DNA from 4 places in the Streptomyces sp. NPDC030183 genome. Region 2 is predicted to be linked to each of the others. Evidence: riboswitches for the same ligand, from Rfam matches in the RefSeq annotation. Region 2 holds a riboswitch; each other region holds the start of a gene.
What was found. Region 2 has a riboswitch for cobalamin ahead of ACZ4Z2_RS35415 (ribonucleoside-diphosphate reductase subunit alpha). Riboswitches for the same ligand answer to the same signal wherever they lie in the genome.

Region 1: another riboswitch for cobalamin. It lies ahead of ACZ4Z2_RS14490 (prenyltransferase/squalene oxidase repeat-containing protein); the one in region 2 lies ahead of ACZ4Z2_RS35415 (ribonucleoside-diphosphate reductase subunit alpha).
Region 3: another riboswitch for cobalamin. It lies ahead of ACZ4Z2_RS32035 (cobalamin biosynthesis protein); the one in region 2 lies ahead of ACZ4Z2_RS35415 (ribonucleoside-diphosphate reductase subunit alpha).
Region 4: another riboswitch for cobalamin. It lies ahead of ACZ4Z2_RS27495 (energy-coupling factor ABC transporter permease); the one in region 2 lies ahead of ACZ4Z2_RS35415 (ribonucleoside-diphosphate reductase subunit alpha).

Annotation. Positions count from the first base shown of each region.
Region 1 covers NZ_JBVIBK010000010.1:155,365-162,345, reverse strand. The annotation lists gene ACZ4Z2_RS14505 (aldehyde dehydrogenase) at 1-938, opposite strand, end outside; gene ACZ4Z2_RS14500 (MBL fold metallo-hydrolase) at 1,117-2,145, shown strand; gene ACZ4Z2_RS14495 (phosphotransferase) at 2,227-2,925, opposite strand; cobalamin riboswitch at 2,970-3,094, shown strand; gene ACZ4Z2_RS14490 (prenyltransferase/squalene oxidase repeat-containing protein) at 3,221-4,546, shown strand; gene ACZ4Z2_RS14485 (SCO2322 family protein) at 4,543-5,268, shown strand; gene ACZ4Z2_RS14480 (energy-coupling factor transporter transmembrane component T) at 5,525-6,622, shown strand; gene ACZ4Z2_RS14475 (ABC transporter ATP-binding protein) at 6,619-6,981, shown strand, end outside.
Region 2 covers NZ_JBVIBK010000045.1:11,916-18,896, reverse strand. The annotation lists gene ACZ4Z2_RS35435 (DUF3311 domain-containing protein) at 39-320, shown strand; gene mctP (monocarboxylate uptake permease MctP) at 317-1,954, shown strand; gene ACZ4Z2_RS35425 (nucleoside hydrolase) at 2,130-3,119, shown strand; gene ACZ4Z2_RS35420 (GNAT family N-acetyltransferase) at 3,280-3,786, shown strand; cobalamin riboswitch at 3,849-3,972, shown strand; gene ACZ4Z2_RS35415 (ribonucleoside-diphosphate reductase subunit alpha) at 4,098-6,524, shown strand; gene ACZ4Z2_RS35410 (ribonucleotide-diphosphate reductase subunit beta) at 6,524-6,981, shown strand, end outside.
Region 3 covers NZ_JBVIBK010000033.1:52,234-59,214, reverse strand. The annotation lists gene cobN (cobaltochelatase subunit CobN) at 1-237, opposite strand, end outside; gene ACZ4Z2_RS32040 (cobyric acid synthase) at 234-1,745, opposite strand; gene ACZ4Z2_RS32035 (cobalamin biosynthesis protein) at 1,742-2,737, opposite strand; cobalamin riboswitch at 2,839-2,980, opposite strand; gene ACZ4Z2_RS32030 (hypothetical protein) at 3,227-3,484, shown strand; gene ACZ4Z2_RS32025 (hypothetical protein) at 3,619-3,840, opposite strand; gene ACZ4Z2_RS32020 (inorganic phosphate transporter) at 3,868-5,127, opposite strand; gene ACZ4Z2_RS32015 (class II aldolase/adducin family protein) at 5,435-6,166, shown strand; gene ACZ4Z2_RS32010 (alpha/beta hydrolase family protein) at 6,273-6,981, shown strand, end outside.
Region 4 covers NZ_JBVIBK010000024.1:112,050-119,030, reverse strand. The annotation lists gene ACZ4Z2_RS27510 (energy-coupling factor ABC transporter ATP-binding protein) at 1-801, opposite strand, end outside; gene cbiQ (cobalt ECF transporter T component CbiQ) at 798-1,547, opposite strand; gene ACZ4Z2_RS27500 (energy-coupling factor ABC transporter substrate-binding protein) at 1,554-1,913, opposite strand; gene ACZ4Z2_RS27495 (energy-coupling factor ABC transporter permease) at 1,910-2,608, opposite strand; cobalamin riboswitch at 2,639-2,822, opposite strand; gene ACZ4Z2_RS27490 (DUF1775 domain-containing protein) at 3,066-3,803, shown strand; gene nicT (Nickel transporter NicT) at 3,927-5,051, shown strand; partial or broken gene ACZ4Z2_RS27480 (substrate-binding domain-containing protein) at 5,137-6,222, shown strand; gene urtE (urea ABC transporter ATP-binding subunit UrtE) at 6,280-6,972, shown strand.

The sequences.
Region 1 (6,981 bases), on a different contig from region 2:
GCGGAGGCGGCGGCCGCGAACGCCTCGGCGAACTCGTCGTAGCGGGTGCGCGGGACGAGGATGCGGGTCTGGGCGACGCACGCCTGGCCGTTGATCATCCAGGCGAAGGGCGCGATGCCGTTGACGGCGGTCTGCGCGTCGGCGTCCGGCAGGATCACCGCCGCGGACTTGCCGCCCAACTCCAGGGTGACACGGGTGAGGTTGCGGGCGGCGACCTCCATCACGCGCTTGCCGGCGGCGACCGAGCCGGTGAAGGAGACCTTGTCGACGCCCGGGTGCCCGACGAGGTACTCGCTGACCTCGCGGTCGGCGGGGAGGATCGACAGGACGCCCTCCGGGAGCCCGGCCTCGGCGGCGATCTCCGCGAGCAGATAGGCGTCGAGCGGGGTCTCGGGCGACACCTTCAGGATCGCGGGGCAGCCCGCGAGCAGCGCCGGGGCGAGTTTGGCGGCGGCGGTGAACTGCGGGACGTTCCACGGGACGACGGCCGCGACGACCCCGACCGGCTCGCGCCGCACCAGGATCTTGCCGAGCACGCCGTCGCGGTGCTCCTCGTGGGTGAAGTTGCGTGCCGTGGTGATCGCCGCGTCCCAGACCATCATCGAGGCGAGGGCCTGCACCATGACGCTGGAGGTGAACGGGGTGCCGTTCTGGGCGCTGATGAGGCGGGCGAACTCCTCGTGGCGCACGGCGAAGGCGTCCTTGACGCGGGTGACGACCTCGATGCGCTCGTCGAGGGTCAGCCGGGGCCACGGCCCTTCGTCGAAGGCCCTCCGCGCGGCGGCCACGGCCCGGTCGACGTCCGCCCGTGAGGCGTGCGGTACACGGCCGATGACCTCCTCCGAGTGCGGGGAGACCACCTCGATGACGTCCGTGCCCAGGGGATCCGTCCACTCCCCGCCGATGAACAGCTGTCCGTGTTCCACGAGCTCGGTCATGGCCGACTGCCTCCCCGGGGCCGATCTCTGACGGTGCATCAGATATGGCGATAGGGGAACTGATACCAGCTCCGGTCGCAGGAGTCCACGGGCGGATGACGGCCGATGGCGGTCGGCTCGGCCTCCCATCGAAACCTGTTCTAGTTATAGTGACCGGACGGCGGCGATTGGGGAGCCCATGGCGCAGGTGAACGACCACGGCGGCGGCGTCCGGTCTCTTCGGGTCCCCATCCCGGACAACCCCCTCGGCCACACGCTCGTGTATGTCGTCGACACCGATCGCGGGCCCGTGCTGGTCGACACCGGCTGGGACGATCCGGCCTCCTGGGACATCCTCCGCGAGGGCCTCACGGCGTGCGGTACGTCGGTCGGGGAGGTCATCGGCGTGGTGATCACCCATCACCACCCGGACCATCACGGCCTGTCGGGCAAGGTGCGGGAGGCGTCGGGCGCCTGGGTGGCCATGCACGCGGCGGACGCCTCGGTCGTGCGGCGGACGCGGGAGACGCGGCCGGAGCGCTGGTTCACGTACATGGCGGCCAAGTTGACGGCGGCCGGCGCGCCCGAGGAGCACGTGGCCCCGCTGCGCGCCCCGCGTGGTCGCCGCACCCTGCCGGGCCTCTCCCCCGCGCTCCCCGACCGCGAGATCGTCCCCGGCGAACTCCTCGACCTCCCCGGCCGCCGCCTCCGCGCGATCTGGACGCCCGGCCACACCCCCGGGCATGTCTGCCTGCACCTGGAGGAGGACCACCCCGCCGAACTCCCGGGCCGGGGGCGGCTGTTCTCCGGCGACCACCTGCTCCCCGAGATCAGCCCGCACATCGGCCTGTACGAGGACCCCGACGACACGACGGTGACCGACCCCCTCGGCGACTACCTCGACTCCCTCGAACGCGTCGCCCGCCTGTCCCCGGCCGAGGTCCTCCCGGCCCACCAGTACACGTTCACCGACGCCCCGGCCCGGGTACGGGAACTGCTCGCGCACCACGAGTCCCGCCTCACCGACCTGCGCGGCCTCCTCACCACCCCGCTCACCCCCTGGCGACTCGCCGAACGCATGGAGTGGAACCGCCCCTGGTCCCAGATCCCCTACGCCTCCCGCAACATCGCCGTCGCCGAGGCGGAGGCCCACCTACGCCGCCTGGTGAAACTGGGCCGGGCCGAGGCGGTGACGGGGAGCGATCCGGTGACGTACGTGGCGGTGTGAACCTGGCGGCGGGATGCGCGGCAGTGTGAACCGAGCGACGCCGTACGCAGCAGTGTGAACCGAGCGGCGTTTTGCGTGGCCTCAGCGAGCGCCGGCCGAACGGATCAACTCCCGGACCCGGTCGAGCAGCCGCACTTCCCGCCCGCTCATCGTCGGGTTCTTCGCCCGGCGGGCGATCGCTTCCGTCAGTCCTTCCTCCGTGAGGGCTCCGCTGAGGGCCACGTGGCCGTTGCGCGGCTGGTGAACGAGGAGGCCGGTGAGGGTCGCGTGGGCGAGGGAGGCGCGGGGGTCGGCGGTGTCGGCCGCGACCTGCGCGAGGATGACCGCCGACATGCCCCAGTCGAGACCGGGCGGGCCCTCCTCACTGTTGGCCCAGTCGATGACGCGGGGGCCGTCGGGGGTGAGGAGGACGTTCTCGGGGTGCAGGTCGAGGTGGAGGACTCGGGCCGCCGGGTCGGTGGAGCGGCGGGGCGGGAGCGCGTGCAGCGCGTGGAGGAGGCGGGCCAGTTGGGCGCCGGCCTCCTCCGGATCGAGGGCGCCCGCGGCGATGGCCTCCAGCATGGTCGGGCCCGAGAGCCGTTCGAGGACCAGGTCGGTACGGGTCGCCGTGCGGACGCGGGGTGCGGGATAGCCGTGGGCGTGCACGTGCCCCATGATCTCGGCCTCGGCGATGGCGTCGCCCCAGCCGTCGCGGTAGCGGCGCAGCACCCATGCGCTGTCGGCCTCGATCTCGTAGACGTCCGCCGTGCGCCCCGCGCCCAGCAGTCTCCCCGTTCGCATGTCCCCGAACCTACCGCCCGGCACGGGCGGCCCACAGGCCGGTTTCTACCGGCAGGTAGAGTGGCCGGGTCGTCACGCCCGTACAGGGGGAAGCCGGTGCAAATCCGGCGCTGACCCGCAACCGTGAGCCGAAGCCGCCCCAGGGATCGGCGAGTCGGACTGCCCTGTGCGGAACTGTGACCGGCTCGCGTCACCGGCGTCCGCCGGTGTACGGCACCGTCGAGGAATACGGAGCCGAGCCGCCCGGCGTCGCGCCGTGGCGCCCGGCTCCCGTCAGGGAGAGGCACCGCCGATCATGAATGTCCGCCGCAGCGCCGCGGTCGTCGCCGTACTGGCCGCCACAGCCGGGGTCGGCACCGGACTCGGTACCGGTCTCGCACCGGCCGCCCTCGCCGACGACACCGCCCCCGCCGCGCCGTCCGCGTCGCCGTCGCAGGCGATACCCACCGGCCTGTACGGGTCGACGGACCCCAAGTACGACGGTGTCTGGCGGCAGTCGCTCACGCTGGTCGCCCTCGACGCCGTGGGCGAGAAGCCCGGCGCCGGTGCCGTCGAGTGGCTGCTCGGCCAGCAGTGCGCGAACGGGGCGTTCGCCGCGTACCGGCCCGATCCCACCGCGAAGTGCGACGCCAAGACGGCCGTCGACACCAACAGCACCGCCGCCGCCGTGCAGGCGCTCGCCGCCGTCGGCGGTCACGACGCGGAGGCCGAGCGGGCCGTCGGCTGGCTGAAGGACAACCAGAACGACGACGGGGGCTGGGGCTTCGCCGCGGGCGGGCCCAGCGACGCGAACTCCACGTCCGTCGTCATCGGCGCGCTGACCGCCGTCGGCGAGACACCCGGCGCGCAGAAGAGGGCCGGCCACTCCCCTTACGACGCCCTGCGCGCCCTCGCGCTCCCCTGCGCCGTCGGCACCGAGGGCAGCGGGGCCTTCGCCTACCAGCCCGACAAGAAGGGCGGGCTCGCCGCCAACGCGGACGCCACGGCCGCCGCCGTGGTCGGCAGCCTGGGAGAAGGGTTCGTCGTCGACGCCGGGAAGACCGGGGAGGCCGGCAGTTCCGGGGACTCCGGCGGCCCTGGTACGACCGGGGAGTCCGGGGCCGCCGCCGGGTGCTCCAGTGGCACCTCGCCCGAGGACGCGGCCCACAACGGCGCCCTGTACCTCGCCGGTGCCCTCATCTCCGACGGCTACCTGAAGTCCGTCCTCCCGGGCGCCGACGACCAGCCCGACCTCGGCAACACCGCCGACGCGGTCGTGGCGCTGGCCGCCGCCGGGGACACGGAGGCCACCGGGAAGCCGCTCGCCTGGTTGAAGAAGAACTACGGCCCCTGGGCGGCGAAGTCCGGCCCCGCGGCGTACGCCCAGCTCATCCTCGCCGCGCACGCCGCCGGCACCGACCCGCGCGACTTCGGCGGCGCGGACCTCGTGGCGCAGTTGGCCGAGACCGGCCCGGCGCGGGACGTGGACGACTACAGGAGCGTGCCGGACGACGGCACGGCCGACGGGGACGGGGGCGACGGGGGCATCGCGACCGGTGTGGTGCTGGGCGCCGGCCTCGGCCTCGCCGCTCTCGCCGGGGCGGCACTGACCCGGCTCACCCGGAAGCGGCGCCGGCCATGACCCGGGCACGGCCGCGGAGGCCCGCCGGGCGCCTGACCGCCGCGCCGGCGTCGGTCGTACTCGTCCTGTTCCCGCTGGTGGGGCTGGGCGGGCCGGCCCATGCCGCCGCGTATCGGTACTGGTCGTTCTGGGACCGAGGCGCGGACGGTTCCGGGTGGGTGTACGCCACGCAGGGGCCGTCGACCGCGCGGCCCTCGGACGGGGACGTCCAGGGCTTCCGGTTCGCCGTCAGCGCGGACTCCGACGACGCCGCCGAGCCGCGCGGGGCCGCCCGCTTCGACGCCATCTGCTCGGGTACGGCCGCCCGCGACGGGCAGAAGCGGATCGCGCTCGTCATCGACTTCGGCACGGCCGCGGACGCCCCCGCCGGTGAGACGCCCCCGCCGCCGCGCACCGCCTGTGCGCGTGTGCCGTCGGACGCGACCACCGCCGACGCGCTGGCCGCCGTGGCGAAGCCGCTCCGCTATGACACGAACGCGCTGCTCTGCTCCATCGCCGGTTACCCCCGGAAGGGCTGCGGGGAGGTGGTCGCCGGTGACGAGTCGTCCGACACCACCGGCTCGGGCGCGAACACCACCGGCCCCGACGCCTCGAACACCTCCGACGCCTCCGACGCCTCCGACGAGAAGGGGCCCTCCGTCGGCCTGTTCGCCGGCGCGGGCGCCGTCGCGGTGCTCGGGGCGGCGGCGGTGTGGCAGGCCAGGCGACGCCGCCGTGACTAGCCACGGGCCGGTGGACAGCGGGGACCACCGGTGGGCCGCGCGCGCCGCCGAGGGCGCACGGGCCGCTGAGGCCACGGGGGCCGCCCGAGCCACGCCGGCCGCCTACGTCACGGAAGCAGCTCAAGCCAAGCCGGCCGCCCAGGCCACGCGGACCGCCCGAGCCACACGATCCCCGCACCCCACCCACCCCCAACGCCCCTCCCCCCGCAGCGTCCACGGCCACCACCCGCACCCCCTCGCCTGGTGGCTCTGGGCCCTGGGGCTCGGTACCGCCGCGTCGCGTACCACCAACCCGCTTCTCCTGGCCCTCCTCATGGCCGTGGCGGGCTACGTCGTGGCGACGCACCGCACGGACGCCCCCTGGGCCCGCTCCTACACCGCGTTCGTGAAGCTCGGTCTGGCGGTGTTGGTCATCCGGCTGGCCTTCGCAGTGGTGCTCGGCTCCCCGATCCCCGGCACGCACACCCTCCTCACGCTCCCCGAAGTCCCGCTCCCCGAATGGGCGCAGGGCATCCGCCTGGGCGGCCGGGTGACGGCGGAGGGCGTGCTGTTCGCCCTGTACGACGGTCTGCGCCTCGCCGCGCTCCTCATCTGCGTGGGCGCCGCGAACGCCCTCGCGAACCCGGCCCGGCTGCTGAAGTCACTGCCCGGCGCGCTGTACGAGGCGGGCGTGGCGGTGGTGGTGGCGATGACGTTCGCCCCGCACCTGGTGGCGGACGTGCAGCGGCTGCGCGCCGCCCGGCGGCTGCGCGGGCGGCCGGACCGGGGGCTGCGGGGGTTGCTCCAGGTCGGACTGCCCGTCCTGGAGGGCGCGTTGGAACGGTCGGTGGCCCTGGCCGCCGCGATGGACTCGCGTGGCTACGGCCGCACCGCCGAGGTCCCGGCCCCCGTCCGCCGTACGACCGCCGCGCTCACCCTCGGCGGACTGCTCGGCGTCTGCGCGGGAACGTACGGCGTCCTGACCGCCGCCGGCGGCACCTACGGCCTCCCCGTCCTGCTCACCGGCCTGGCCGCCGCCCTCGCGGGCCTGCGCCTGGGCGGCCGTCGTTCGCCCCGCACCCGCTACCGGCCGGACACGTGGGGTGTACGGGCGTCGCTGGTGGGGGCGTCGGGCGTGGCCGTCGCCGTACTGCTGGTCCTCTGCGAGGCGTACGACTCCGCCGCCCTGCACCCCACCGTCCTGCCCCTGACCGCCCCGGCCCTCCCGCTGTGGCCGGCCGCCGCGGTCCTGGTGGGCCTGCTGCCGGCCTTCACCGTGCCCGGGCAACCGCCGGCTCCGGTCACCACCGACACCGCCCCCGACACCGCCCCCGACACCGCCCCCGACACCGCCCCCGACAAGGACAACGCATGATCCGTTTCGAGGACGTGTCCGTCACGTACGACGGTGCGGCCGAACCCACCGTGCACGCGATGGACTTCGAGGTCCCCGAGGGTGAACTCGTCCTGCTGGTGGGGCCGTCGGGCGTGGGGAAGTCGACCGTACTGGGTGCCGTGAACGGGCTCGTACCGCACTTCACCGGGGGCACCCTGCGCGGGCGGGTCACGGTGGCGGGGCGGGACACCCGTACGCACAAGCCGCGCGAACTCGCCGACGTGGTGGGCGTGGTGGGGCAGGATCCGCTCGCCCACTTCGTCACGGACACCGTCGAGGACGAACTCGCTTACGGCATGGAGTCGTTGGGGCTGGCGCCGCCCGTGATGCGGCGACGG
Region 2 (6,981 bases):
CATTGCTCAGGTGATCAGTGAGGGGACGGAGCCCTGGTATGTCCAATGCGCCCGACGTGAAATCACCGGAGACGCCGGTGGTGACACCTGTCAGAGTGGTCATCGCCCTGTGCTTGTTCGCCCCGTTCGTGGCGATGCTCTGGGTCGGCTCGTACGCCAAGACGGACCCGGCGTTCGCCGGCATCCCGTTCTTCTACTGGTACCAGATGGCCTGGGTGCTGATCTCGACCGCGCTCACGGCCGTCGCGTACGTGCTGTGGCAGCGTGACCAGCGAGCCCGCAAGGCCCGGCGTTCCGAGGACGGGGGTGTGGCGCGATGAAGGACGGCGTGAACGGCGTGGCACTCGCCGTCTTCATCTTCTTCTTCCTGGCCGTCACGGTCATGGGCTTCATGGCCGCCCGCTGGCGCAGGGCCGAGAACGAGCACAGCCTCGACGAATGGGGCCTGGGCGGACGGTCGTTCGGCACCTGGATCACCTGGTTCCTGCTCGGCGGCGACCTCTACACCGCGTACACCTTCGTCGCCGTACCGGCGGCGATCTACGCGGCGGGCGCGGCCGGCTTCTTCGCGGTGCCCTACACGATCCTGGTGTACCCGCTCATCTTCACATTCCTGCCCCGCCTGTGGTCGGTCTCGCACCGGCACGGGTACGTGACCACGTCGGACTTCGTCCGCGGTCGCTTCGGCTCGAAGGGCCTGTCGCTCGCGGTGGCCCTGACCGGCATTCTGGCGACGATGCCCTACATCGCCCTCCAGCTCGTCGGCATCCAGGCCGTGCTGGACGTGATGGGCGTCGGCGGCGGCGAGAACACCAACTGGTTCATCAAGGACCTGCCGCTGCTGATCGCCTTCGGCGTCCTGGCCGCGTACACCTACTCCTCCGGCCTCCGCGCCCCCGCGCTGATCGCGTTCGTGAAGGACACCCTGATCTACATCGTCATCGCGGTGGCGATCATCTACATCCCGATCAAACTCGGCGGCTTCGACGACATCTTCGCCAAGGCGAGCGAGGCGTACGGCCAGACCAACAAGGTGACCGGCGCGCCGCGCGGGGCCCTGGTCCCGGGCGACGCCAACCAGTGGACATACGCGACCCTGGCCCTCGGCTCGGCGCTCGCGCTCTTCATGTACCCGCACTCGATCACCGCGACGCTGTCCTCGAAGAGCCGCGAGGTGATCCGCCGCAACACCACGATCCTGCCGCTGTACTCGCTGATGCTGGGCCTGCTGGCGCTGCTGGGCTTCATGGCGATCGCGGCCGGCGTCAACGTGCAGAACGGCCAGCTGGCCATCCCGCAGCTGTTCGAAACCATGTTCCCGGACTGGTTCACGGGCGTGGCCTTCGCGGCGATCGGCATCGGCGCGCTGGTGCCGGCGGCGATCATGTCCATCGCCGCGGCGAACCTCTTCACCCGCAACATCTACAAGGACTTCATCAAGCCGGACGCCACGCCCGCGCAGGAGACCAAGGTCTCCAAGCTGGTGTCGCTGCTGGTGAAGGTCGGCGCGCTGGTCTTCGTCCTGACGATGGACAAGACCGTCGCCATCAACTTCCAGCTCCTCGGCGGCATCTGGATCCTCCAGACCTTCCCGGCCCTGGTCGGTGGCCTGTTCACCCGCTGGTTCCACCGCTGGGCCCTGCTCGCCGGCTGGGCGGTCGGCATGATCTACGGCACCCTGGCCGCGTACGGGGTCGCCTCCCCGACCAACCCGTCCCAGAAGCACTTCGGCGGCTCCTCCGCGGAGATCCCCGGCATCGGCGAGATCGGCTACATCGGCCTCACGGCGTTCCTCCTCAACGTGGCCGTGACCGTGGTCCTCACCTTCGTCCTCCGGGCGGCCAAGGCCCCCGACGGCATCGACGAGACCAAGCCGAGCGACTACACGGCCGACGCGGGCGACGCGGGCGTCCAGGTGGAACTGCCCCCGGCGACGGCGGGTTCGAGCCACTGACGCTCTGACACGCGGCTTCCCCGCGCCCCTTTGAAGGGCCGAAGGCCCAGAAGGGGCGCGGGGAACCGCGCGAGCGACCACGACGAACCCGCGCCCGCCGACGCGGCGAACCCCCCGATCTCATAGGCGCCCAAGGGACCCGAAAAGCAGACACACCCCCGGCTACCCTGACCCCGTGACCGTCCCCACACCGATCGTCCTGGACAGCGACCCCGGTATCGACGACGCCGTAGCCCTCCAGTACCTCCTCGGCACGGGCCTGTGGGACCTCAGGGCCTACACCTCGGTCGGCGGCAACCTCCCCGCCGAAGCCACCTACAGCAACGCCCGCGCCCTGGCCCGAGCCCTCCGCATCGACACGGACGTCCCCGTCCACCGGGGCGCCGGCCGCCCCCTGTCCCGCCTCCCCTACCGCGAGGCATCCGCCTTCCACGGCCGGGCCGGCCTCGGCGACGAGTCCCTGCCCGACTCCACCGCCCCGCACCCCACGGAGTCCTCCGCCCAGGCCCTGCTGCGTCTGTCCCGTGAGCATGAGGGCGAGTTGACGGTGTGCGCCACCGGCCCGCTCACGAACGTCGCGATCGCCCTGCTGGAGGATCCCGGTTTCGCCCGCCGCGTCGCGAAGTTCGTGTTCATGGGCGGCGCCGCGCAGGTGCCGGGGAACTTCACCCCGGTCGCCGAGTTCAACATCTGGTCCGACCCGGACGCCGCCGAGATCGTGCTCTCCTCCGGTATCCCCTTCACCATGGTCGACCTGGACGCCTCCCACGGCTGGCTGTTCCGCCCCGCGGACCTCGCGGCGCTGGAGGCGGCGGGCCCGGGCACGGCGCTCGCCGCACGGCTGATGCGGACGTACATGAACGCCTACACCCGCCACGGCGGGGACGGCACGTGTCCGCTGCACGACCCGCTGGCGGTGGGGGTGTGCGGGGACGAGGCGTTCGTGACGGCCGCCGAGGGGGCCGTCGTCGTGGAGTGCGCGAGCGAACTCACACGCGGCCAGAGCGTGTTCGTGCCGGCCGACGCCCAGCGGATCTACTACTCCGAGTCCCCCTCCCTGACAGCCCGCCTCCGCGTCACCGGCCGCGTCGCCCTGGGCCCCGGCCCCCGCGACTTCAGCGAGCACTTCGTGACGACGCTGCCGCACTGGCCGGCACTGCCCTGACCGACCCACCACCCGCCGCCCCGCCCTCAGCCCTCAGCCCTCAGCCCTCAGCCCTCAGCCCTCAGCCCTCAGCCCTCAGCCACACCGACAATCACACGATCAACCGCCCCTGTGGACAACCGCGGACCTGCCGACCGCCTCCTCGTGCAGACTGCGATCCATGGACATCACGATCCGGCACATCTCCCCCGACGAGTACACCGACCTCGGCGACATCACCGCCCAGGCCTACCTGGCGGACGGCTTGCTGGACTTCGGCGAGAGCGACGCATACCTCGGCGAACTGCGGGACGTGGCGCGGCGGGCCGCCGCGGCCGAGGTGCTCGTGGCCGTGACGGAGGGGCGGGTGGTCGGCGGCGTGACCTTCGTCCCGGCCGGAGGCGCCATGGCCGATATCGCCACCTCCGGGGAGGCCGAGATCCGGATGCTGGCGGTCGAGCACGCCGCCCGTGGCCGCGGCATCGGCGAGGCCCTCGTGCGCCACTGCGTCGAGCGCGCCAGAGCCGTCGAGGGCTGCGTCCGGGTCGTGCTGTCGACCCAGCGGACCATGCATTCCGCCCACCGCATCTACGAACGGCTGGGCTTTGTTCGAACGCCGGCACGCGACTGGAACCCCGTCCCACACCTTCCGGACCTGACCCTGCTCACCTATGAGTTGACGCTATGACACGCTCCGAAGTCACCGCGACACTACATCTGGGGGTGGACCGGCAGCCCAACACAAGATGTATGCTCATGCTCGCTGTCGCCGCAGGGGAATCCGGTGCGAATCCGGAACTGTCCCGCAACGGTGTACTTGCGTGCGTTCGCACGCGAGTCCAGTCCGAGGACCTGCCGACAGTGCGCCCGGCCGTCCGGTCCGGGTGCCCTGACGTCCGGGCCTCGTGGAGTGGGCCGGTGGACGCGACGCCCCCGTGCGCTCGTGTGCTGCTGCCTGCCCTCCGCTGGGCCCCGTGCCGAGCGAGGGAGAGCCCCCACGTGACCATCGCGCCAGCCGACCCGGTTTCAGCCACCCCGGCCCCCGCCGGACCGGCTCCCGCCTCCCCGGCGACGGAGACCGACGGTCCCGGTGCCGCGTTGCTGCGGACCCTGACCGAGCTGACCGCCGACCTGCCCGACGCCGACCCCGGTCGGGTCGCCGCCGCCGCGCTGCGCGGCCGGTCCGCGCGGGCGGACGAGACGGAGCTGCGCGAGCTGGCCACGGAGGCGGCCGCCGGCCTCATCTCCGAGGACCCCGCCTACTCGAAGCTGGCCGCCCGGTTGCTGACGATCTCCATCCGCGCCGAGGCCGCCTCCCAGGGCGTCACGACGTTCACGGAGTCCGTCGCCGTGGGCCACCGGGAAGGGCTCATCGCCGACCGCACGGCGGAGTTCGCGCGCCGGCACGCGGAGCGGCTCGACGCGCTCGTCGACCCCGCCGCGGACGACCGCTTCGGCTACTTCGGGCTGCGCACACTGCACAGCCGCTACCTCCTCAGGCACCCGATCACCCGCAAGGTCGTGGAGACGCCGCAGCACTTCATGCTGCGGGTGGCGGCCGGCCTCGCGGAGGACGACACCGCTCGGTCCGTGGACGAGGTCGCCGCGCTGTACGGCCTGATGAGCCGCCTCGACTACCTGCCCTCATCCCCCACCCTCTTCAACTCCGGTACGCGACACCCCCAGATGTCGTCCTGCTACCTCCTCGACTCCCCGCTGGACGAGCTGGACTCCATCTACGACCGCTACCACCAGGTGGCCCGCCTCTCGAAGCACGCCGGCGGCATCGGGCTGTCGTACTCCCGCATCCGTTCGCGCGGTTCGCTGATCCGGGGCACCAACGGGCACTCCAACGGCATCGTGCCGTTCCTGAAGACCCTGGACGCCTCGGTCGCCGCCGTGAACCAGGGCGGCCGGCGCAAGGGCGCGGCCGCGGTCTACCTGGAGACCTGGCACTCCGACATCGAGGAGTTCCTGGAGCTGCGCGACAACACCGGTGAGGACGCCCGCCGTACGCACAACCTGAACCTGGCGCACTGGATCCCGGACGAGTTCATGCGACGGGTCAACGCGGACGAGCAGTGGTCGCTGTTCTCCCCGGCCGACGTGCCGGAACTGGTCGACCTGTGGGGCGAGGAGTTCGACGCCGCGTACCGCAGGGCGGAGGCGGACGGGCTGGCGCGGAAGACCATCCCGGCCCGTGACCTGTACGGCCGCATGATGCGCACGCTCGCGCAGACCGGAAACGGCTGGATGACGTTCAAGGACGCCGCCAACCGCACCGCCAACCAGACGGCCGAGCCGGGCCACGTGGTCCACTCCTCCAACCTCTGCACGGAGATCCTGGAAGTCACGGACGACGGGGAGACGGCGGTCTGCAACCTGGGCTCGGTGAACCTGGGCGCCTTCGTCGACCTCGCGACCGGTGACCTCGACTGGCAGCGGCTGGACGAGACCGTCCGCACCGCCGTGACCTTCCTGGACCGGGTCGTCGACATCAACTTCTACCCCACCGAGCAGGCGGGCCGTTCGAACGCCAAGTGGCGCCCGGTCGGTCTCGGCGCGATGGGCCTCCAGGACGTCTTCTTCAAGCTGCGGCTGCCCTTCGACTCGGCCGAGGCGAAGGCCCTGTCCACCCGGATCGCCGAGCGCGTCATGCTCGCCGCCTACGAGGCGTCCGCCGACCTCGCCGAGCGCAACGGCCCGCTGCCGGCCTGGGAGAAGACCCGTACGGCCCGCGGTGTGCTGCACCCCGACCACTACGGCGTCGAGTTCACCTGGCCGGAGCGCTGGGCGGCCCTGCGCGAGCGCATCGCCGCGGTCGGCCTGCGCAACTCGCTGCTCCTCGCCATCGCGCCCACCGCGACGATCGCCTCGATCGCCGGTGTGTACGAGTGCATCGAGCCGCAGGTGTCCAACCTGTTCAAGCGGGAGACCCTCTCCGGTGAGTTCCTGCAGGTCAACTCCTATCTGGTGAAGGACCTCAAGGAGCTGGGCGTGTGGGACGCCCGCACCCGGGAGGCCCTGCGCGACTCGAACGGCTCGGTGCAGGACTTCGCGTGGATCCCGGCCGACGTCCGGGCGCTGTACCGCACGGCCTGGGAGATCCCCCAGCGCGGTCTCATCGACATGGCCGCCGCCCGCACCCCGTATCTGGACCAGGCCCAGTCGCTGAACCTGTTCCTGGAGACGCCCACCATCGGCAAGCTCTCCTCGATGTACGCCTACGCCTGGAAGTCGGGGCTGAAGACGACGTACTACCTGCGCTCGCGTCCGGCGACCCGCATCGCCCGCGCCGCCCAGGGCCAGGGCCAGACGCAGCTGTCTGCCCAGCCCGACAAGACCGTCCCCGTCCAGCAGGTGGCCGACCCCGACGCCGTCGCCTGCTCCCTTGAGAACCCCGAGTCCTGCGAGGCCTGCCAGTAATGCCCAGCAATCAGAACCTTCTCGACCCCGGCTTCGAGCTGACTCTGCGCCCCATGCGCTACCCGGACTTCTACGAGCGCTACCGGGACGCCATCAAGAACACCTGGACCGTGGAGGAGGTCGACCTCCACTCGGACGTCGCCGACCTCGCGAAGCTCAGCCCCGCCGAGCAGCATCTGATCGGCCGGCTGGTCGCGTTCTTCGCGACGGGCGACTCGATCGTCGCCAACAACCTGGTGCTGACGCTGTACAAGCACATCAACTCCCCCGAGGCGCGGCTGTACCTGTCGCGGCAGCTCTTCGAGGAGGCCGTGCACGTCCAGTTCTACCTGACGCTGCTGGACACCTACCTGCCCGACCCGGAGGACAGGGCGGCGGCCTTCGCGGCGGTGGAGAACATCCCGTCCATCCGGGAGAAGGCCGAGTTCTGCTTCAGGTGGATGGACTCGGTGGAGAA
Region 3 (6,981 bases), on a different contig from region 2:
GAGCAGCACGGTCGGGATCCCTGCGGCCTTCAGCGCGGCCAGCCCGTCCTCCCAGGCCCGCTTTCCGCCCAGCAGCCGTACGACGGCGATGTTCGCGCCGTCGAGGAGAGCGGGCAGCTCGTCCCTCACGTCGACGCGGGTCGGGTTGCCGATCCGGTAGGAGGCGCCGGAAGCGGCCCGGGCCGCCAGCAGATCCGTGTCGGCGGTCGACAACAACAACACAGTGCCAGTGCTCATGCGGGCGCTCCCGGTGGAATGAAGGGCAGTCCTTGCGGCGCGCCCGACTCGATGAGCCGCCACAGCGCGTCCGTGTCCGCGTGTTCCTCGATCAGATCGCCGAGCCGGTCCAGCTGCTCCTCGCGCAGCGCGGCGAACGACGTGTCGGCGGCCGGCACGAAACGACGGCCCGCGGCGGCCGCCACCTCGCGCAGAAAGGCCCGCCGGAAGCCGTCCGACTCCAGCGACCCGTGCCAGTGCGTGCCCCAGGTCTGACCGACCCGGCACCCGTCCAGGAAGGGTTCGCCCCCGGCGACCTGGGCGACCCCGTGATGGATCTCGTACCCCGTGACGTGCTCCCCGAGGGCCTCGCCCTCCGGCCGGGTGAGGGTCTTCTCCCGCGCGAACCGCACCCGTACGGGCAGGATGCCGAGCCCGTCCACCTGTCCCCGGCGGCTCTCGACGTCGTCCTCGATGTGCTCGCCGAGGACCTGGAAGCCGCCGCAGATGCCGAGCACGGGCCGGTGGTGGGCGGCCCTGGCGCGCAGCGCGTCGGCGAGGCCCCGCTCGCGCAGCCAGTCCAGCGCCCGCACGGTGCCCCGGGTTCCGGGGACGACGACGAGGTCCGCGTCGGCCAGCTCCTCGGGCCGGTCCACGAACCGCACCACGACACCGGGTTCGGCGGCGAGCGCGTCCACGTCGGTGAAGTTCGACATGAGGGGAATCGCGCAGACGGCGACCCGCAGCACGTCCTCCCCGACGGGCGGCGACACGTTCGACTCGCGGACCGTCCCACGCAGGGACACCCTCAGTCCGTCCTCCTCGTCGATGCCGAGGCCGTGCCGGAACGGCAGCACCCCGTACGTCCGACGCCCCGTCAGCCCGTGCAGCATGTCGAGCCCCGGCTCCAGCAGGGAGACGTCCCCGCGGAACTTGTTGACGAGGAACCCGGCGACGTGCGCCTGATCCTCGGGCGACAGCAGCGCCACCGTCCCGAAGAACGAGGCGAACACGCCCCCGCGGTCGATGTCGCCGACGACGAGCACGGGGAGCCCGGCGTTGCGGGCGATCCCCATGTTGACGATGTCGGTCCGCCGGAGATTGATCTCGGCGGGACTCCCGGCCCCTTCACAGATCACCGCGTCATACGTGCCCCGCAACTCGGCGAGACAGTCGAGCACGGTCCCCAGCAGCCGCTGCTGCCGTCCCCCGTGGTAGCCCCGCGCGCTCAACTCCCCGACCGGCTTGCCGAGCAGCACGACCTGACTGCTCTGCTCCCCACCGGGCTTGAGCAGCACCGGGTTCATCAGCGCCGTCGGCTCCACCCGGCAGGCCTGCGCCTGCATGGCCTGGGCCCGACCGATCTCGGCGCCCTCCCGCGTCACGAACGAGTTGAGCGACATGTTCTGCGCCTTGAACGGCGCCACCTTGACGCCCTGCCGCACCAGCCACCGGCAGATCCCGGCCGTCACGACGCTCTTGCCCGCGTCGGAGGTGGTGCCGGCGACCAACAGCCCCCCGCCCGTCATGACGCCCCCTTCGACCGCCGGGAGCGGCCCTTCGTGAACTCCCGTGCCGGGCCCCGCGCGACGCGGCCCCGCAGCAGTGACGCGCCCGCGCTGACGCCGAGCGCGAGCCAGCCCACGCGCCGCGACAGCCGCACGGCCCGCTCGATGTCCCCCACGGTGACGGCCCGCCCCTCCGTGTTCAGCACGGGCCGGTGCTCGACCCGCCCCCCGTACGACAAGGTGCCTCCCAGCCGGACGCCGAGCGCCCCGGCGAACGACGCCTCCACCGGCCCCGCGTTGGGGCTCGGATGCTTCCGCGCGTCCGCCCGCCACGCCCGTACGGCGCCCCGGGCGTCCCCGCCGGCCGCGGCGGCCAGCAGGGCGGTGAGCCGGGCTCCCGGCCACCCCGCCACGTCGTCGAGGCGGGCGGACGCCCACCCGTACCGCCGGTGACGCGGCGACTTGTGCCCGACCATGGCGTCCAGCGTGTTGACGGCCCGGAACCCGACGAGTCCGGGCACACCGCCCAACGCCCCCCACACCAGCGCCCCGACGACGGCGTCCGAGGTGTTCTCGGCGACGGACTCGACGACGGCCCGGGCGATCCCGTCCGCGTCCAGTGCCTGCGGGTCCCGTCCGCACAGATGCGGCAGCCGGGCCCGCGCGGCCTCGACGTCCCCGTCCTCCAGCGCCCGCCCGACGGCACGGGCCTCCCGGGCGAGGGAGGTGCCCCCGACGACGGCCCAGGTGGCCGCGCCGGTCAGCGCGACGGACGCGGCGCGGGACGGCCGTGCCGCGGCGGCGGCCACCGCCCCCAGCGCCACGGCGCCTCCGGCGCACACCACGGTGTGCAGCGCGCCCCACCCCCGGTGGTCCCGCCACAACACCCGCTCCACGGCGCCCGCGGCCCGCCCGAACACGGCGACGGGATGCCCCCGGCGGGGATCGCCGAGCAGCAGGTCACCGAGGAGCCCGGCGGTGGCGCCGTACGCGAAGACGCGATCGGCACGCACGCGTTCAGCCGATCGCGGGGTCGGGCAAGGACCGGGTGCTGAATCTCAAGCGGCAGCCGCGCATGGCTTCATGTCCTCACTCAGGGTGTCCACGCCCTGGTTCGACGAGACCGACGACGAGAGTTCCTGGCTCCCGGGGAAGGTTCTTCCCCGGTGACAGTGGCGGGACCGCGCCGGACTCGCACCGGCTTCCTCTCCTGCCGTCGTAGATGGCCCCGGCAGTCCACCACGGCCCCGGAAGACCCGTCAACTTGCTGTTGACCTGCGGCGCAGCGGTGTGCTGAGCCCCACATCGCTGAAATGCCGTCAGTCGCCCGAAGCGGCACTTTCCGTGCCCTTTCCCGGCGCCCGCCCCGGTGCGTGCTCGAACAGGTGTCAGAACGCTCTGTTCTTCTTCCGTCACACGGCGTGCTGTGGTTTTCTGGCGGAGCTCGGGACCCGGGAGCGGACGGCTCGTGAAGGCCCGTCCGGGGACGGGAGGTGCGCACGATGGAAGACCGGACCGAGACGGTCGCGCGGACCCGCACGGGGGCGTCGTGGGACCGGCGGACGCGGGTGACGGCCGCCGCCCCGCTGGTGCTGTTCAGCACGGTGGCGGGGGTGTTCGCCGTCGGCGTCGGCGCCCTGGCCTCGCTGTGGGTGCCGGCGGCGGAGGCGCGGGCCGTCGTCTGGATGGCGGTGACGACCCTCGTCGCCACGGGAGCGGGCCTGTGGTGGGGCCCGAACCCCGGTCACCGGACGCCGTGAACGACGACGAACCCCCTGCGCCGGGGTGACAGGCACAAGGGGTTCGTCGCGGTGTCCCACCGTGGGCGGGACGGGTGTCCTACGGGGCCGGGACCTCAGTGGCTGCGGTCCCGGGCCGTGGGGCGGGTGTGATCTCAGGCCATGATCAGGTAGATCCCGTAGCCCACCGCCGCCGCGCACGCCGCGAAGCAGGCGTACGCCGCTGTCGTGGCGAGGGCGGCCGAGCCGCCGGAGGCGGTCGCCGTCTCCCGCTTGGAGAGGCCGACGATCCCCAGGGTGAACAGGCCGACGAGGGCCACGGTGACCACGAGGCTGACTCCGAAGACGGAGCCGAGTGCTGCCCAGTCGATGTGCATGGTGGTGTCTTCCTAGGGGCGCGGGGCTCAGACGGCCGGTGTGGGGGCGGAGGGGCCGGCCGGGGCCTCGGCGCCGGCGGTCGCGGCCGCGGGGGCCGGGATCGTCGCCGCGAGTTCCTCGGCCACGGCGGCGGTCGGCGGCGGGGTCACCGCGGCGATGGCCGTGGTCACCACACCGGGGGGCTCCTCGGTGTCGTTCACATTGGTGTGGTCGACCACCTCACGGCGCGAGATCACCCAGATCGCGGCGCTGGAGGCGACGAGGAAGACCGCGACGAGAGCCGTGCCCCAGGTGCCGTGGGACGTCACCCACTCGGCGAGCGCGGCGACGAGCGCCGCGGCCGGCAGGGTCAGACCCCAGGCCACGAACATCCGGGTGGCGGTGGACCAGCGCACCACACCGCCCTTGCGGCCCAGGCCCGCGCCCATGACCGCGCCGGAGACCGAGTGCGTGGTGGACAGGGAGAAGCCCAGGTGCGAGGAGGCCAGGATGACCGTCGCCGCGCTGGTCTGGGCGGCGAAGCCCTGCTGCGGCTGGAGGTCGGTCAGGCCCTTGCCCATGGTGCGGATGATGCGCCAGCCGCCCAGGTAGGTGCCGAGGGCGATGGCCATGCCCGCGGAGACGATGACCCAGACCGGCGGGTCGGAGTCCGGCGCGAGAGCGCCGCCGGCGACCAGGGCCAGGGTGATGATGCCCATCGTCTTCTGGGCGTCGTTCGTGCCGTGGGCCAGCGAGACCAGACCGGCGGAGGCGATCTGACCGGCGCGGTAGCCCTTGCCGGCGGCCTTCTCGCTCGTGTGCTGCCCGAGCCTGTACGTCAGCCGCGTGGCGAACATCGCCGCGACGCCGGCGACCAGCGGGGCCGCGACGGCGGGGATCAGCACCTTGGTGACGAGCACGTCCCCGTGCACGGCGCCGGTGCCGACCGAGGCGATGGTGGCGCCGATCAGGCCGCCCATCAGGGCGTGCGAGGAACTGGAGGGGAGTCCCACCAGCCAGGTCAGCAGGTTCCAGAGGATGGCGCCGACGAGCGCCGCGAAGATGACCTCTGGCTGGATGCCGGACTCGTCGACGAGTCCCTTGGAGATGGTGTTGGCGACCTCGATGGAAAGGAACGCGCCGACAAGGTTGAGCACGGCGGACATGGCCACCGCGACCTTGGGCTTCATGGCGCCGGTCGAGATGGTGGTGGCCATCGCGTTGGCGGTGTCGTGGAAACCGTTCGTAAAATCGAACACGAGCGCGGTGATGACCACGATCGCGAGGATCAGCGAGAAGTTTTCCATTTACCCGAGCTTCTTTTGGATGTCAGTGGCATCTGGACCGTAGGCAACCTGGGTGAACGGAAGATGAACTGAGGCGTACCGGAGGGTGTAGCGATCGGGCCGCCCTGGTTCCGCTTGTGTCCACGGGGGCGCCCTCCGCCGATCCGCGGGCGCGCCTTCCCCGATGTCCTCGAACTGAAACGGAGCTTCGGCCTCCGTGCGTGACCCGCGCCTGGGCCCCGTCGGCGCCGGGCGAACTTCCCCGGTCGGGCCGTGGAGCCGTGCGACGGATTCCGGTCACCCGGCGGCCTCCTGGCAGGATCGCCGCATGGTTGAGCAGCGGCGGAACGCAGGGGACCCGCGGGGCGCGGGCGGGGACGCACGGCAGACGCGGGACACCCCGCCCGGGGCGGTCCCCGACGACGTGGCGGGGGCCTGGGAGGAACTCGTCGCCACGGCCCGCCGGACAGTGGCCGACGGTCTGGTGGTCGGCACCTCCGGCAACGTCTCCGTACGCGTCGGCGACACCGTGCTGGTCACGCCGACGGGCGTCCCGTACGACCGCCTCACCCCGGACGACGTGACCGGCGTCGACCTCGCGGGCCGCCAGACCCTCGGCACCCTCCGGCCGACCAGCGAACTGCCGATGCACCTCGCGATCCACACCTCCACCGACGCCCGCGCCGTGGTCCACACCCACGCCGTCCACGCGACCGCCGTCTCGACGCTCGTCCCCGAGCTGCCGCTGATCCACTACATGGCCGGCGCCCTCGGCGGACCGGTCCGCGTGGCCCCCTACGCGACCTACGGCACCCCCGAGCTGGCCGAGAACATGCTGCGCGCCTTGGCGGGGCGCACCGCCTGTCTCCTCCAGAACCACGGCACGATCGCCTACGGGCAGAGCCTCTCCGAGGCGTTCGACCGCACCGCCCAGCTCGAATGGATGTGCAGGGTCTGGCTGACGGCCTCCTCGGTGCCCGGCCTGTCCCCCCACCTGCTCACACCGGAGCAGGTGGCGGAGGCGGGGGAGCGGTTCCGGGGGTACGGCCAGCCGCGGTAGCCGGTGGCCGACCGCCACCCGGACGATGGTCCGGGGCCCCGGCCCACGGGCCCCGGACGGGGTCGGCCCACTGGCCCCGGACGGGGTCGGCCAGGACACTGGACGCGTGCGAGCAGTGAGAGCAGCAGCCGCGGCCGTCGGAGTCGCGTTCGCGGCCGGGGCGGCCAGTGTCGCCGCCGGCCGCCTGGCCAGTGACGCCGCGCTGAAGGCTCCGCCGGGCAGACCACTGCCCACGGAGCCCCGGCTGACCGTGCACTCCACCGCCGTCGGCCGGATCGCCCTGACCAGAGCGTTCGCCTCCCAGCGCCCCGGCACCTACGGCCTCACCGGCACCGCCGCCCACGCCGTCGTCGGCTCCGTGGTGAACGGTGCCCCGCACGCCCCCGACACCGTCGTACGCCGCCTCGAACGCGTCAGCCACGGCACCCTGGAGCCGGGCGACAAGGTGTGGTTCACCCCCACCACCCACATCGGCGACCCGCGCACCGCCCTCGGCCTCGACCACAGCGACGTCGAGGTGCCCGGCGAGCTGGGCGCCCTGCCCGCCTGGTACGTCCCCGGGGACCGCGGCACCTGGGTGATCACCGTGCACGGACTGGGCGCCACCCGCGAACACCCCATGAACGTCATGGGGTTCCTGCACCGCCACGGCTTCCCGGTGCTCGACCTCGCCTACCGCGGCGACGACGGCGCGCCCCGCTCCCCGGACGGTCTGAGCCACCTCGGCGAGACCGAGTGGCGCGACGTCGACGCGGCGATCCACCACGCCGTCCGGTTCGGTGCGGAGAAGGTCGTCCTGCACGGCTGGTCCACCG
Region 4 (6,981 bases), on a different contig from region 2:
GGTGCGCGGACCGGGCGCCCCCTCGGTCAACAGCCCCTGCTTGCGCAGGAGCCGGGTGACCGCGATGCCCCAGGGGAGCCGTAGCCCCGCCTGTTCGAGGAGGTCCGTGCGGGCCAGCATCGCGGCCACCGGGCCCGTCCGCGCGCCGGACGGGGTGAGCAGCGCCGCGTCGTCGGCCCAGCGCAGCGCCAGATCGACGTCGTGGGTGGCCATCACCACGGTCGTACCGGACCGGCGGAGCCCGTCCAGCGTGGCGAGCAGCCGTTCCTGACCGTCCGGGTCGAGGCCCGCGGTCGGCTCGTCGAGGATCAGCACCCGGGGCCGCATCGCCACCGCCCCGGCGATCGCGGTCCGCTTGCGCTGGCCGTAGGAGAGCAGATGGGTGGGCCGGTCCGCCAGGGCGGAGACACCGAGCGCGGCGAGCGCCTCGTCCACCCGAACCCGCACCTGGTCGTCGGGCAGCCCGAGGTTCAGCGGCCCGAACGACACGTCCTGGGCGACCGACGCCGCGAAGAGCTGGTCGTCGGGGTCCTGCACCACCAGCTGGACGGTCGTCCGCAGCCCGGTCAGCCCCTTGCGGTCGTACGACACCGCCCGCCCCTCGACCGTCAACTCGCCCGCGCGGGGCCGCAGTCCCCCGCTGAGCAGCCGCATCAGCGTCGTCTTGCCGCTGCCGTTGCGGCCGAGCAGGGCGAGCGCGCGGCCCTCTCTGACCTCGAAGTCGAGATCGCTGAGCACGGCCGGGCCGTCCTCGTACGCGAAGGACACGCCCCGCAGGGCCACCAGCACGGGCTCGCTCATGTCAGCGGCCTTTCCAGGACGAAGGTGAGAGCGGCCACGGCCGCGAGGAGGACCACACTGACCGTGGTGAAGCGGATCGAGACCCGCGCCTCGGGCACCAGGACGCGCAGGGTCCCGTCGTAGCCCCGCCCGGCGAGCCCCGTCTGGAGCCGTGCCGCCCGGTCGAAGGCCCGCACGAACGCCGTCGCGCCGAGCCCGGCGAGGGAGCGCCAGGTGGCGGCGCGCGTGGTGTGGCCGAGCCGGGCGGCCTGCGCGTCGCGGATCCGGCGCACGGAGTCCAGGAGCAGGAAGCTCATGCGGTACGTCACCAGGGCGACGTCCACGACCGCCGGCGGCACCCCGGCCCGCACCAGGCGCGGCAGCAGATCCGACATGGGGGTCGTGAAGGCGAACAGCAGGACGCCGAGGGAGGCGGCGGAGGTCCGCAGCAGCAGCTCCGCCGCACGGACCGGACCGCCCTCGGCCAGGGCCACCAGGCCGCCGGGGCCGCCGACCTGGACCAGCAGCGGCAGCGCGCCGGTCACACAGAAGCCCAACGGCACCCGGTACGCGCGCCACAGGCGGTGACGCGGCACGCCCGCCGGGCCCAGCAGCACGACGAGCGCGGTCGCCAGGACCAGGGCCGCGCCGGGCCAGGGCGGCAGCGAGATCGCGAGCACGGTGAGACCGAGCCCGAGCACGGCCTTGTCCACGGGGTGGCGCCGGCGCCAGCGACTGCTGTGCGCCGCCTCGTCGATCGGCAGCACGTGGCGTCAGACCTCTTCCGCGCCGGACCCGGCCGGCGTCCTCGCGCCCTCCTGCCGTTCCAGGGCCCGCGCCTCACCCTGGCGGCGGCCCCGGTGCAGGCCGAAGTAGTAGGCGAGGACGCCCGCGCCGAGGGCGGCCTGGAGGGAGAACAGCGCGGACTCGATCTCACCGGAGGGAGGCTGGTACAGGGGGGAGAACCACGGCTTGTAGTCCGGCTCGATCTCGGTGATCGCGCTCTCGGCCTCCCCGTCCGACCCCGTGAACGGTTCCTTCTTGTGGTCGCCGAGGCCGAGGGCCAGCGGCAGCACCGCGAGCGCGGCCACGACCACCAGCAGCAGCAGGTTGATCTTCGTGTTCCGGCTCATCGCGCCACCGCCTCGGTCGTCGTGTCCCGCTTGCCCGCCACGAGCACCCCGAGCCGCGTCAGCTCGCCCTTGCTCGACTGCGTCAGCAGCCGCATCACGAGGACCGTGAGCAGGCCCTCGCTCACCGCGAGGGGGAGCTGGGTGACGGCGAAGATGGAACCGAACTTGCCGAGCGCGCCCAGGAACCCGCTGCTCGGGTCGGGGAACGCGAGGGCGAGCTGGACGCTGGTGACGCAGTAGGTGGACAGGTCCGCGAAGAACGCGCCGGAGAACACCGCGACCATCAGCGGCACGTCGTAGCGCCGCAGCACCTTGTAGACGGCGTATCCGACCCAGGGGCCGACGATCGCCATGGAGAAGACGTTCGCGCCGAGCGTGGTCAGGCCGCCGTGGGCGAGCAGCAGGGCCTGGAAGAGCAGGGTGATGGTGCCGAGCACCGCCATGATCGGCGGCCGGAACAGGATGGCGCCGAGTCCCGTGCCGGTGGGGTGGGAGCAACTCCCGGTGACCGACGGCAGCTTCAGCGCGGACAGGACGAAGGTGAAGGCCCCCGAGGCACCGAGCAGCAGCGTGCTCTCGGGATGCTCCCTGACCTCACGGGTGAGTGACCGGACTCCGTGGACGACGAACGGCGCGGACGCGACACCCCAGGCGATCGCGTGCGCCGGAGGAAGGAAACCCTCGGCTATGTGCATGGCTCAGCAGACCCTCTCCAGCACCTCGTGGATGGTTGACGTGCCTTGGCCGGTCTCCTGGCTGACGGGTACCACCGCCCGTGCTCCGCCTTCCCGGGTCACAAGGACCCAGTGGCTGTCCGCGAGGACTGGAGCCGGACTTCCCGATCACAGTGGCGAGGGCCGCACCGGCATCACACCGGATTTCCCGTTCACCAAGGCGTGGTGACAGTAGTGCCCGCACAAGGGCGCTGACAAGCGCAGACGGGGGCGTGAAGGCGGTGGTGAACAGCACACACCCCGGCGCACGTCACACCCGTCGCATGCGGCGCACGGCGCGGACAGGGCCCAACGCCCCTGCCCGGTACGACGGATCCGCCGCTCCGGCGGCCGTTGCGGCACCGCGGGCCGCCGTTGGCCGGGGCGCGGCCCTGCGCTTGAATGCAGGCTTCACACCTTCGGCACAAGGGAGTCAGCTGTGCACCGCCCGACCCTGGCACGCACCACGCGCCGTCTCGGCGTCCTCACCGCGACGGCGGTCGCGTTCGCCGTCGCCACCGCGGCACCGGCCGCCGCCCACGCGGAGGTCGAGGCGGAGGGCGCCCGCGCCCTCGACCAGAACGTCGAGCTGAGCTTCTCCGCCGAGTCGGAGTCCCCCTCAGCCGGCATCACCAAGCTGGAGGTGATCCTGCCGAAGGGCATCGCCCCCGCCGACATCACCTACGAAGAGGGCCCCAAGGGCTGGAAGTTCGCCGTCACCGACCGGGGTTACACCGTGTCGGGACCGAAGCTCGCGGTGGGGGAGGACGCCGAGTACGAGGTCACCGTACGTCAGCTGCCCGATGCCGAGTCGCTGGTGTTCAAAACCCTCCAGTCCTACAGCGACGGCACCGTGGACCGCTGGATCGAACTGGACGACTCCGGCGGCGACGGACACGGCCACGGTCACCCCGCGCCCCGTCTGGACCTGAAGCCCGCCGCTCCCGGCGCGAAGCTCGTCAGCCCCACCCCCAGCCCTTCGGAGGAGCCCTCGACGACGGCTCCCTCGCCCGAGCCCAGCGCCGACACCCCGGCGCCGTCGTCGAAGCCCGCGGCGGACGACACCGACGGCGACGACGGTCTGCCCCTGGCCGTGCCCGTCGGCCTCGGCGCGGCCGTCCTGGTGCTCGGCGGCGGCCTGTGGTGGTGGCGAAGCCGCCGCGGCGGAGCGGCCTGACACCTCCGGCCCCGGACCTGACCGAACCGTGGCACGAGCTTTACTGCGAGCTAGTTGCAGCTGCCAAACAGCGGCACAAGGCTGAGGGGGCCCGACCGCTCGTCGACAGAAGGCGCACGTGCCATGGCCACCGTTCCCGACGCCGCCCGCCCCGCCCCCGGCGGGGAGGGCGGCTTCTCATGGCGTCGGATCCGCGCCTCGATGACCCGCGAGGAATGGGCGGGTCTCGGCGCGATGGCCGCGTTCATCCTGGCACTGCACCTCGTCGGCTGGTTCACGCTCGTCGTGATCGTCGCCCCCGAGCACTACAGCGTGGGCAGCAGGACCTTCGGCGTCGGCATGGGGGTCACCGCCTACACCCTGGGCATGCGGCACGCCTTCGACGCCGACCACATCGCGGCCATCGACAACACCACCCGCAAGCTGATGGGCGAGGGGCGCCGGCCGCTGTCGGTCGGCTTCTGGTTCTCCCTCGGCCACTCGTCGGTCGTCTTCGCCCTCACCTTCCTGCTCTCCGTCGGCGTCAAGGCCCTCGCCGGGCCGACCCGCGACGACCACTCGGGGCTGCACGCCCTCGCCGGCTGGATCGGCACCACCGTCTCCGGGACGTTCCTGTACGCCATCGCGATCGTCAACCTGGTGATCATGGCGGGCATCTGGAAGGTGTTCCGCGCCATGCGGGCGGGCTCCTACGACGAGGCCGCGCTGGAGGAGCGGCTGAGCGAGCGGGGCTTCATGAACCGGTTCCTCGGCCGGCTGACGAGGTCGATCACGCGGCCGTGGCAGATGTATCCGCTCGGACTGCTCTTCGGTCTCGGCTTCGACACGGCCACGGAGGTCGCGCTGCTGGTGCTGGCGGGATCGGGTGCGGCCTCCGGGCTGCCCTGGTACGCGATCCTCTGCCTGCCCGTCCTGTTCGCGGCCGGCATGTCCCTGCTCGACACCGTCGACGGCTCGTTCATGAACTTCGCCTACGGCTGGGCGTTCTCCCGGCCCGTCCGCAAGGTCTACTACAACCTCACCGTCACCGGCCTCTCGGTCGCCGTCGCCCTCATCATCGGGACGGTCGAACTCCTCGGCCTGGTCGCCGAGAAGGCCGGTCTGCAAGGCCCCTTCTGGGACCGCGTCGCGGGCGTCGACCTCAACGCCGTCGGCTACGTGGTCGTCGCCCTCTTCTTCGTCACCTGGGCGATCGCCCTGCTGGTGTGGCGTCTCGCCCGGATCGAGGAGAAGTGGACGACGGGCTGAACCCTCCCGCGCGCCCCGCATACGAATCTGTCTCGATCCTCGGGCCCGCCCGAGGACGACGCCACGATCACGCCATCATGAGGCCATGAACAGGCCGTCGCCCCGCCTCCACACCCCCGAGTGGTTCACGGCCGACGCCTCGACCCTCAACGTCGCCCTCGTGTACCCGATGCAGGGGCCCGCCGGCATCTTCGGCCCCGCCTGCGGGGCCTGCGCCCGCCTCGCCGCCGAGGAGGTCAACAAGGGCGGGGGAGTGCTGGGCCGGGAGCTGCGCCTCATCGAGGTCGACGGCGGGGCCGAGCCGGCGCGGGTCGCGCAGGACGTCGAGGCGCTGGTCGCGTCGGGCGCCGTCCAGGGCGTCACCGGCTGGCACATCTCCTCCGTGCGCCGGGCCCTGGCCCCCCGCGTCGCACACCGCGTGCCCTACGTGTACACCGCCCTGTACGAGGGCGGCGAGCGCACCGAGGGCGTCTTCATGACGAGCGAGACCCCCTCCTGGCAGCTGCTGCCCGCGATGCGGCTGCTCGCCGAGTCACGCGGGGTGCGCCGCTGGTTCGTCGTCGGCAACGACTACGTCTGGCCCCGGCACACCGCCAGGGCCGCCCGGGGCTTCGCCCGCCGGTGCCGGGGCCGGGTGTGCGGCGAGGCGTATCTGCCGCTCGGCACGGACGACTTCGAGGGCGTACTGCGGCGCGTCGAACGGGCCGACGCCGACGGGGTGCTGATGCTGCTGGTCGGCAGTGACGCGGTCCGCTTCAACCGTGCCTTCGCCGCCTTCGGACTCGACCAGCGGTGTCTCAGACTCAGCACGCTGATGGACGAGAACATGCTGATGGGCAGTGGCCCGCAGGCCACCGCCGACCTCTACAGCACGGCCGGGTTCTTCGCCTCCCTCGCCGACCGCAACACCCTCGACTTCCACGGGCAGTACGCCCGCCGCTTCGGCCTGGACGCCCCCACGCCCGGCAGTCTCGGCGAGTCCTGCTACGAGGGCGTCCTGCTGCTCGCGGCACTCGTCGAACGGGCGCGCGCACTGGACGTGGCCGCGATCGGCGCGAGCGCCGACCGCGTGTCCTACGAGGGGCCGCGCGGCCTGCTGGGGCTGGACGGCCGCAGACACGTGCGCCAGCGCATCTACCTCGCGCAGGCCGACGGTTACGACTTCAACGTGAGCCCGGTTCCGGACCGGAGCCCGCGTCCGTGTCCGTCGCAGAGGAGGCGTGACGCCATGCTGGAGATCAACTCCGTCCGGGCCGGTTACGACCGCACGACCGTGCTCCACGACATCACCGTCTCCGTCCCCGCGGACGGCGTGGCGACCGTCCTCGGCCACAACGGCGCCGGCAAGAGCACCCTGTTGCGTGCCGCGATGGGCCTGATCAGGCCGAAGCGGGGCACCGTCCTGCTGGACGGCGAGGACATCACCCACCTCGCTCCGCACCGGCGGGTCGCCCGGGGCATGGCGTACGTCCCCCAGGGCCAGCAGTCCTTCCCCCACCTCACCACCGCAGAGAACCTCCGGCTCGTCGCCGACGGGCGGGCCGGAGGCAGGGATGCCGTGGCGGAGGTCCTGGACCTGTTCCCGGTGCTGCGGGAGCTGTCCGGCCGCCGCGCCGGCCTCCTGTCGGGTGGCCAGCGGCAGCAACTCGCCCTGGCCCGCGCCCTGATCACCCGGCCCCGGCTCCTGCTGCTCGACGAGCCGACCGAGGGCATCCAGCCCTCCGTCGTCGCCGAGATCGAGGAGACGATCCTGGCCCTGACCCGTCGGGGCGGCCTCTGCGTCCTCCTCGTCGAACAGCACGTGGGCTTCGCCATGCGGGCCGCCGACCGGTACTACGTCCTGGAGGCGGGCCGGGTCACGTCGTCTGGGGAGGGCGGCACGGGGGCGGAGCAGACCGTACGGGAGGCGCTCAGCGTGTGAACGACCCGC